One region of the Anabaena sp. PCC 7938 genome, then DNA from elsewhere that is predicted to be linked to it. Evidence: predicted binding sites of a transcription regulator. Region 1 holds the regulator's gene; the other holds the start of a gene.
What was found. Region 1 encodes HrcA, which represses chaperone genes, less so after heat shock. Its sites were predicted from a motif close to TTAGCACTCNNGANTCNNGAGTGCTAA; they were not measured.
Positions count from the first base shown of each region.

Region 2: the regulator HrcA is predicted to act here: its motif matches at 1,707-1,733, upstream of groES (co-chaperone GroES).

Region 1 covers NZ_CP186034.1:6,096,047-6,101,108, forward strand. The annotation lists gene ACOWPH_RS27180 (phosphoketolase family protein) at 333-2,714, opposite strand; gene hrcA (heat-inducible transcriptional repressor HrcA) at 2,915-4,012, opposite strand; gene ACOWPH_RS27190 (rhodanese-like domain-containing protein) at 4,388-4,747, opposite strand; gene ACOWPH_RS27195 (DUF3352 domain-containing protein) at 4,810-5,062, shown strand, end outside.
Region 2 covers NZ_CP186034.1:4,822,791-4,827,852, reverse strand. The annotation lists gene ACOWPH_RS21790 (response regulator transcription factor) at 3-680, opposite strand; gene groES (co-chaperone GroES) at 1,753-2,064, shown strand; gene groL (chaperonin GroEL) at 2,216-3,853, shown strand; gene ACOWPH_RS21775 (hypothetical protein) at 3,959-4,480, opposite strand; gene ACOWPH_RS21770 (hypothetical protein) at 4,501-4,947, opposite strand.

The DNA.
Region 1 (5,062 bases):
CAAGCCTTAGAGCGATTATATAGTTCTATTACCCATCTATTTTAAATATAGCCTTTCCCACTCTAGTTAGATACAAAATTACCCCTCCCCAACCCTCCCCTTGGTAAGGGGAGGGTGCGCGACAGCGCGGGTGGGGTGTATTTCAGTTCTATTACCCATCTATTTTAAATAAGTAACCAAATCTTGGAAACATAGAATTAGCATAGATCCTCCTTAAAGGTTGTTTGAAAACTTTTTCGTGTGGGATAGGACACCCGCATATCCCCTTAAATCCCCCTTTAAAAAGGGGGTTGGGGAGATCTCAATCAATTCTGATACTTCTCAGACATCCTCTAATAAAGCCACTTCCAATCGCGGATTTCTGGCATATCTTCACCGTGAGTCTCGATATAATGCTTATGTTCAATCAACTTATCTTGCAGTTTTTGCTTCACATAAGCAGCTTTAGAAGCTAATTTTGGTACACGGTCAATAACATCCATAACCAAATGGAATCTATCTAAATCATTCATCACCACCATATCAAAAGGTGTCGTTGTTGTTCCCTCTTCCTTATAACCACGGACATGAATATTTTTGTGGTTAGTATGACGATAAGTAAGGCGATGAATTAACCAAGGATAACCATGAAAAGCAAAGATAATTGGTTTATCGGTTGTGAAAATAATATCAAAATCTTTGCTGCTTAAACCGTGGGGATGTTCACTTTGTGGCTGTAGTTTCATCAAATTAACTACATTCACTACCCGTACTTTTAAATCTGGGAAATTTTGACGCAGGATGTCTACTGCTGCTAGAGTTTCCAAGGTAGGAATATCTCCAGCACAGGCCATAACTACATCTGTTTCCCCATCTAAATCACTACTAGCCCATTCCCAAATACCTAAGCCTTTGGTGCAATGTTTAATTGCCGAATCCATGTCTAAATATTGTAATGCTGGCTGCTTTCCGGCAACGATGACATTGACATAATGACGACTTCTTAAACAATGGTCGGTAACTGATAGCAAAGTATTTGCATCAGGTGGTAAATAGACGCGAACAATTTCGGCTTTTTTATTAATTACGTGGTCAATAAAACCTGGGTCTTGGTGTGAAAAACCATTGTGGTCTTGTCGCCAAACATGAGAAGTTAGCAGATAGTTAAGAGATGCTATCGGTCTTCTCCAGGGAATGTCCAGAGTTGTTTTCAACCATTTGGCGTGTTGGTTGAACATGGAATCAATGATGTGAATAAATGCTTCATAACAGGAGAAGAAACCATGACGACCTGTGAGAAGATAACCTTCTAACCAGCCTTGACAGTTGGTTTCACTAAGCATTTCCATGATTCGACCGTTGGCTGATAGGTGGTCATCTTCTGGGAGAATTTCGGCTACCCAAGTACGGTTTGTGACTTCTAATATTGGATCAAGACGATTTGATGCGGTTTCATCAGGGCCAAAGACGCGGAAGTTGCGGCTTTCCTGGTTGAGTTTCATGATATCCCGCAGGAATTTACCACTAACTTTAGTAGCTTCTGCGATCGCCTTACCAGGAGAAGGAACAGATACAGCATAATCTTCAAATTCGGGCATAATCAAGTCACGCAGCACAATACCGCCGTTGGCGTGGGGGTTATCTCCCATGCGGCGTTGACCTTGGGGTGCTAGTTCTGCGAGTTCAGGAAGTAGTGTACCGTTAACATCAAAGAGTTCTTCTGGTTTGTAACTCTTCATCCAATCTTCTAGAAGTTGCAGATGTTCCGGTTTACCAGCTATATCACCAAAAGGCACTTGGTGCGATCGCCAATAATCTTCTGTTTTTTTGCCGTCAACTTCCTTCGGACCAGTCCAACCTTTAGGAGTTCGCAAAATAATCATTGGCCATTGCGGTCGTTCCTTAAATCCATGTACCCGTGCTTCTCTTTGGATACCTTGAATTTCGGGAATAATAATATCTAATACTGCTGCCATTTTTTGATGAACTTCCGCAGGATCAGCACCTTCCACAAAGTAAGGTTTATAACCATAGCCGATAAATAGGCTTTCTAGTTCATCATGAGGTATCCGTGCCAATACTGTGGGATTCGCAATTTTATATCCATTCAAATGCAGAATTGGTAAAACTGCACCATCAGTAACGGGGTTGAGGAATTTGTTAGAATGCCAGCTAGTAGCTAAAGCGCCTGTTTCTGCTTCACCATCACCAACAACCGCAGCGACGATTAAATCAGGGTTATCAAAAGCAGCACCAAAGGCGTGAACTAACGCATAACCCAGTTCTCCCCCTTCATGAATAGAACCCGGAGTTTCTGGCGCAACGTGGCTAGGAATACCACCAGGAAATGAGAATTGCTTGAATAGTTTTTGCATCCCTCCAGCATCTTGGGAGATGTTGGGGTAATATTCGCTGTAAGTTCCTTCTAAGTAAGTGTTAGCAACAAGTCCGGGTCCACCATGACCGGGGCCTGCTATGTAAATTGTACTTAAATCGTACTTTTTAATGACTCTGTTGAGGTGGGCATAAATAAAGTTGAGTCCTGGTGTGGTTCCCCAGTGTCCTAACAGCCGGGGTTTGACGTGTTCTTGTTTGAGTGGTTCTCTCAGTAGGGGATTGTCGAGGAGGTATATTTGCCCAACAGAAAGATAATTGGCTGCACGCCAATAGGCGTTGATTTTCTGTAATTCTGTATCTGATAATGGCTTTATTTGTGGAGTGCTGGTAATGGTCATTTTAAACTCCAGAAAGGTATTTGCACGATTGGTGTCAGTGTATTGGTTGGCTGACTCACTGTCATCTTACCTGTGATTAATTTTTTCGGTAGAAAGTTAAATATTTTTTTATCTCACATAGAGACAACGAAAAAGGCATAGGAAACACATCCTAGCCATAACAAAGCAAAAGAAATTTTTCTCAAGACGATTTAGGCAATTTAACTAAAAGCTTCTGACAGGTAATCTGCTGCTGCGGCTACAACTGCGATCGCACTTTCATAGTCTAAACGAGTTGGCCCCAAAACTCCCACACTCCCCACTGGTACAGAACCCCGACGATAGGTAGAAGAAATTAAAGTGCAACCACGAATTGGTTCTAGTGGGTTTTCTGCACCAATACGAATTGTCACCCTTGACTTACCAATTTCCTTAGTTTCTGGTTCCTCACAGATTAAACGCCACAACTGTTCTTGTTCTTCTTCCAAAAGATGGATAATAGTTTGCACTTGCTGTAATTGAGAAAATTCTGGCTGACGCAAAACTTCCCCTACCCCACGCACCATAATTTGTGTTGCAGTTGGTGCTAAAGTGCGACGCGTCAACTCTGCAATTGAATTTTTCAAGAATTCACCATAGCGTTGGAACTCTTGATCTAACTCACTCCAGTCAAGTTTGGCTAACTCCAACAAACTACGTCCGCGTAAGTGGCTATTTAGAAAATTGGATACAATTTGCAACTCATGATCAATTACCTCAGGATCAGGTTTAGTTTCTGACGACGCTGTGAATAAATCCATCACCTTAGAATGCGTTTCATAACCATCTGTCACTACAATCAGCATGACTGTGCCAGGTTCAATCTGCACTAATTGCAAATGTCGTAACTGTGCAGTAGTCGGTTGTGGCATGGTAATCAAAGTAATGCAGCCACTCAAAGTTGCTAAAATTTGTGCAGCACCTTGCAATAAAGCTTCCAAACTCCAATCTTCCCAAGGTCGAAGTTGTTGTAATGCTGCTTCTACCTCTTTAGTTAAAGCTTCTGTTCGTGTACCATCTCGAAAAGAAGGTGTAATTAGTTGATCAACATAAGTGCGATAACCAGAATCAGAAGGTATCCTCCCTGCTGAAGTGTGTGGTTGGTAAAGTAACCCAGATTTTTCTAAAACACCCATGACATTGCGAATAGTTGCAGAACTAACACCAAGGTCAAACTCCTCAATTAGAGCTTTAGAGCCAACCGGCTCTGCCGTAGCAATGTAGTGGCGTACAGTTGCCCAAAGTATATGCTGTTGTCGATTTGTCAGCTGGACTTGCATAGGTGATATTTTACTGAAGGCAAATTTTAATCAAAGTTTGAAAAAAATATTGTGGCTGGAACCACAAAGCAAAAAAAGGTTAATAATTATTTAATTAAGATAGCAAATTATATACTCGTGTGATGGGTATTCACGCAAAAGTTACCTTTAACCCATCATCATAGCGTATTACCTAATACAGCTCGACCATAGCACCAAAAGCTGTGTTAATTAAGATAGGATTTTCATCTTTTTCTACATTCTTTCATAAGCCTCTCAGCAAAGCTGTATTTTTCGATACTGATTTATTTATTTGATAGACAGGGAATGGAAATGAGGAGGACAAATCAAGTTAAAAATATTAAACTTCTGCCTCCTGCCCCCTGTCTACCAATGTTAATACTGAGGAACTGAAGAATCAACTAATATCGAATAAGCAGAAATACCACCCGTAATATTTTTAACATTTGTAAATCCTTGAGCAACTAACCATTGACACATCTGGGCAGAACGTATACCGTGATGACACAAGACAAGGGTTTCTGCATGGGGATCAAAGCGGGTGGGGACTTGCTCGCCCCATTCAGCAAATTCACTCAGGGGCAGGTTTACAAACCCTTCAAGGCTTGCTATTTCGACTTCTTGAGGTTCGCGCACATCCATTAGTTGCAAACCAGAATCACCGGCGGCAAGACGTTGTGCTAGTTCTTCTACGCTAATTGGGGAAAAGGGTTGATCAAACGATGTACCTGTCATGCAGTTTTTCTAAACGATCCTATACTATTTATGTTGGCAGAAAAGCTGGAAAATAGGTTTAAGTGAACAGTCAACGCTCATTTTTTGGTTTCCTGGTAGCTGGTGTCATCGTCTTGCTACTAATTGGTATTGCTGGCTTTTATTGGTTTTTTGGTAAAAGTCCATTCAATCTCGGTGTCCCTAAATCTGAACCTGGGGCTGCTATATTTGTGTCAAAAATGTCACCTGTGATGGTGTCATTATTAATAAATCCCGACCGTTTGCAAGCAATAGAGCAAAAAGGGGAGATTTCTAAGCTCAAAAACAGTTTACTGG
Region 2 (5,062 bases), 1.3 Mb from region 1:
GCTTAAGCCATTTGATTTTCAATCGCCCAACGCGCTAGTTCAGTACGGTTGTGGAGATTGGTTTTACCCAACATATTGGAAACATGGCTTTCCACGGTACGCTGACTGACGTTTAATTCTTCAGCGATTTCCCGATTAGCTAAACCCCTGGCTACAAACTGGACTACCTTCAGTTCGGTTGGGGTTAACTGTACATCAAAGGGAACTTGGATACGGGAACCGTTTTCCCCTCCCTTTGTCTGGTGTTCTTTCCAACGGATGGTTTGCTTTAGTGAGGATTCTACTTGTGCTACGAGTTCTTCGGGTTCAAAGGGTTTGACCATATAGACATCAGCACCTTTGTTTAGACCTTTAACTCGGTCTGCACTTTGTCCCTTAGCGGAGAGGAAGAGAACGGGAATCCAACTTGTACGTTCGTTTTGGCGTACTTGTTCCACAAAAGTGTACCCGTCCATTTCCGGCATCATCACGTCACAGATGATCATGTCTGGAACATCATGTTCTAGAATATCCAGAGCTTCTCGTCCATTTTCGGCCGTGATGACTTCGTATCCTCGGAATTCTAAGTAATCCTTCACCAGCAAGATGAGGTTAGGGTCATCATCAATCAATAGAAGTCGTTTGTGATCTTTCATGCTGGACTCTTTCATAGCAGTGGCACTTGTCGCGCTTCGATCCATCAAGGTCTTGATTAGTTATCCTCTATGGTGGATTATTGAGATGTTGTTGTTTTTCCCACTTAACTTGCCTTTGCTGCCTCGAAGTCTAAAAAGTGAAGGTCACTTTCAATCTTAATTAGTAGCTTGATGGCAAAATTCCAGTAAGGATACGGAGAGCAATAGTATTTATAATGCGCTATTATATATCGCTTTGAAAGGGGCGGGCTAAAAAACCTGATTAAACCTGATTAAATAATAATCTTTCTGGTTGACAAGTTCAGTATTTAGCTGAAGATGACCCTAGCTCAAAACTTACCCGCACTTTCATTCGCTTACTGCTGCTCTACTATATCCTTTGGATGTTAAGCCTCTATCAGAGGTTCACGAGAAACCGGGGAAGTTTCTGGCAAAGGATGGGTTAAAAAGGCTTATGCTTCCACCACCATTATGCCGATTAAGTGTTCTGGGATGATCCGCTCAATGACTTCCGGTTTTGTTTGGCTATACCAAACCCCATCTGGGTAAACTACCATTATCTGCCTAGAACAACAAACACGCAAGCAGTTGGTTTTAGTTCTGAAGATGCCTATGGGATGACTTAACTAAGCAGCTGGTTAAGATGTGGCTCCTTAAGTCCCAGTTTTAAGCATTCCCAGGACTCTAGACTAGCTTGTTTTGTCCATAAGTGAGCAACTGTCTGCTCAGAACCAAGAGAACGCTGTTCAGTGAAGGTTTGCCAGTCCTAGAGCTTTCACACAATGACTTAGGGCTTTAAGTTCCTTCCACAGCTTTAGTAGTTTTGGGGATAGGACGGCATTTTTTGAACTTACTGTAATGTTACTCATTGAACGGTTCCCTGATTACAGTTCTATAACAATTTCCCCGCTTTGCAAATAAATGTTGTCCATATAAAAATATTCATTACTTACGCAACAGAACCAGACAACTATCACAATTAGGCATTTATGCTTAAGTACAGGTGCGATCGCTCAGTTCGGAAACCCGTACACAAGGAATCGTTGCCATTGTATGCTGGCTTTCGGTAAATTAGCACTCAGGAGTTGAGAGTGCTAACACAAGGCAAAAAAATTTTATGGCAGCTGTATCTCTGACCGTTTCAACCGTTAAACCACTGGGCGATCGCGTTTTTGTAAAAGTGACCGCCGCTGAAGAAAAGACCGCAGGTGGTCTGTATTTGCCCGACACCGCTAAGGAAAAGCCCCAAGTAGGCGAAGTTGTAGCCCTTGGACCTGGCAAGCGTAATGACGACGGCAGCCGTCAAGAATTGGAAATCCAAGTTGGTGAGAAAGTGCTGTACTCCAAGTACGCTGGAACCGACGTTAAGCTCGGAACCGAAGAGTACGTACTGCTTTCTGAAAAAGATATTTTAGCAGTCGTCATGTAAATGGGTGATGAGGGGGATGAGGTACTGGGGTCTGGGGATTGGGTACTGGGAAAGAGTTTTCCTAATTACCAATTACCAATCACCAATTACCAATCACCAAATTACCAAAATTCAAGACAAATTTTAACTTACTACCCGAATTTAGACTCTTATGGCAAAGCGCATTATCTATAACGAAAACGCCCGTCGCGCTCTAGAACGCGGTATTGATATCTTAGCTGAGGCTGTTGCTGTTACCCTTGGACCTAAAGGTCGCAACGTAGTTCTAGAGAAGAAATTTGGCGCACCACAAATCGTTAACGATGGTGTCACCATCGCTAAAGAAATCGAATTAGAAGACCACATTGAAAACACAGGTGTGGCACTAATTCGTCAAGCTGCTTCTAAGACAAATGACGCTGCGGGTGATGGTACAACCACCGCTACCGTTTTGGCTCATGCGATCGTTAAGGAAGGCTTGCGGAACGTTGCCGCCGGCGCTAATGCGATTTTACTAAAGCGTGGTATTGACAAAGCTGCGGCTTTCTTAGTAGAAAAGATTGCTGAACACGCTCGCCCTGTAGAAGATTCTAAAGCGATCGCACAAGTTGCTTCGATCTCTGCTGGTAACGACGAAGAAGTCGGTCAGATGATTGCTCAAGCAATGGACAAAGTGGGTAAGGAAGGCGTAATTTCCCTAGAAGAAGGGAAGTCTATGACCACCGAACTCGAAATCACCGAAGGGATGCGCTTTGATAAAGGCTATATCTCTCCTTACTTTGCTACTGATGCAGAGCGGATGGAAACAGTCTTTGATGAGCCTTACATCTTGTTAACAGACAAGAAGATTGCTTTAGTACAAGACTTAGTACCTGTACTTGAGCAGGTAGCTCGTTCCGGTCGTCCTTTGGTGATTATCGCTGAAGATATCGAAAAAGAAGCTTTAGCAACCTTGGTAGTTAACCGTTTGCGCGGTGTACTCAACGTTGCAGCCGTTAAGGCTCCTGGTTTTGGCGATCGCCGTAAGGCTATGCTAGAAGATATTGCCGTCTTAACTGGTGGTCTACTCATCACCGAAGATGCTGGTTTGAAGCTAGATACCACCAAGCTAGACAGCCTGGGTAAAGCTCGCCGTATCACCATCACCAAAGACAGCACCACAATTGTAGCTGAAGGTAACGAAGCTCCAGTTAAGGCTCGTTGTGAACAAATCCGTCGTCAAATGGAAGAAACCGAATCTTCCTACGACAAAGAAAAACTACAAGAGCGTTTGGCTAAATTGTCTGGTGGTGTAGCTGTAGTTAAAGTTGGTGCAGCTACCGAAACCGAAATGAAGGACAAGAAGCTGCGCTTGGAAGATGCTATCAACGCTACCAAGGCTGCTGTAGAAGAAGGTATCGTCCCCGGTGGTGGTACAACCTTGGCTCACCTCGCTCCCCAATTGGAAGTTTGGGCTAACAGCAACCTCAAAGATGAAGAATTGACTGGTGCTTTAATTGTGGCTCGTGCTTTACCTGCACCTCTAAAGAGAATTGCAGAAAACGCCGGTCAGAATGGTGCTGTCATTGCTGAACGTGTGAAAGAGAAGGAATTCAACGTAGGTTTCAACGCTGCTACCAACGAATTCGTTGATATGTTGGCTGCTGGAATTGTTGATCCTGCTAAAGTAACCCGTTCTGCGCTGCAAAATGCGGCTTCTATTGCGGGAATGGTGTTGACAACCGAATGTATCGTAGTTGACAAACCTGAGCCTAAGGATGGCGCTCCTGCTGCTGGCGCTGGTATGGGTGGCGGAGATTACGACTACTAATTCTCCATAATCCACTAATTTGAAAACGGCTGCTTCCGCAAGGAGGCGGCTGTTTTTTTATGGAAATTGAACCGCAGAGGCGCAGAGGGAAGATTTTGTTTAAATTCAACTCAAAGCCAAAAGTTCATCTAGTTTCCGTTTTAAGTCCGGAGATGTCATTAATGGATTATAGATTTCTCCCTTGTAGGGTTGCCAAACATAGCTAGAACTAAATGGCTGGAAACCTGGTAATATTTCTACTTCTTCTGCAAGTGCTGTAGATAAAACTAATCCTGGAATAGATAAATTAGGCAAATCTTCAATCAGTTCACTATAGGTTCTAAATTCATCAACTTCCACACCAACTAAAGCATAACGAAATGGAGGAGAAGACAGTAGATTTCTATAGAGTGTCAAACCTAAATTTGTCATCGAGAAAGCATTTTCAGGATTGTTTATTCCCACTTTACTAAGATGATTTAGGTAAACCCGACACCACCAATTTTTTTCACTATCTTGAAAAGTGTCTGCACAATATGGCCATGGGCTAAAATTTGACCATGGTTTCTCCATAAAATATTGAGCAAATTCCTTAGCACTGCTTTCATCAGAGCCGCACTCTGCTGATAAACTAAATATCCATGCCATGCCTACCTCCTAATTTAGTTCTAATCAATTCTTTCCCAATAATCTTGTGTATTTACCAACGCTAATTCGTACCTTTCTAGTAACATTGTAACTCTTGGCGAAATACTAACGTGGGTTGGGCTATCCTGAACAGCTTGTAAATCTCCAGTGATGTTACTGTCATCAATTTGCCACAGGGGATCTTTCCCATATCCACCAAATTTAGCAGGTTTACGAGGTGCTGGTAAAGCTTCAATTGACAGGGAAACGGACATTCCCCCTGTATTTACAATGGCAACATCAACAAGCTCATCTTGAAACTCACGCTCTGATTCTGGTAATAAATAGCCTTGCTCATCTAGACTATCTATGGGCATTTGCTCAATATTTATATCAATGCTAGGTCTAATCCCTAATAGTCTGGCACTCCGACCGATTTTGGGCTTACCATTTTCGTCTATCATGCCGCGATAGTAGAGTTTTACCATTAACTAATATTACTTTATTCGGACAGAATGAATATTATCATGTCGTTTCAGGGATTTTTCACCAATTTACCGATCATAAAACTAAGTTTTTGTTGATTTCTTCCTACTTTTTCAG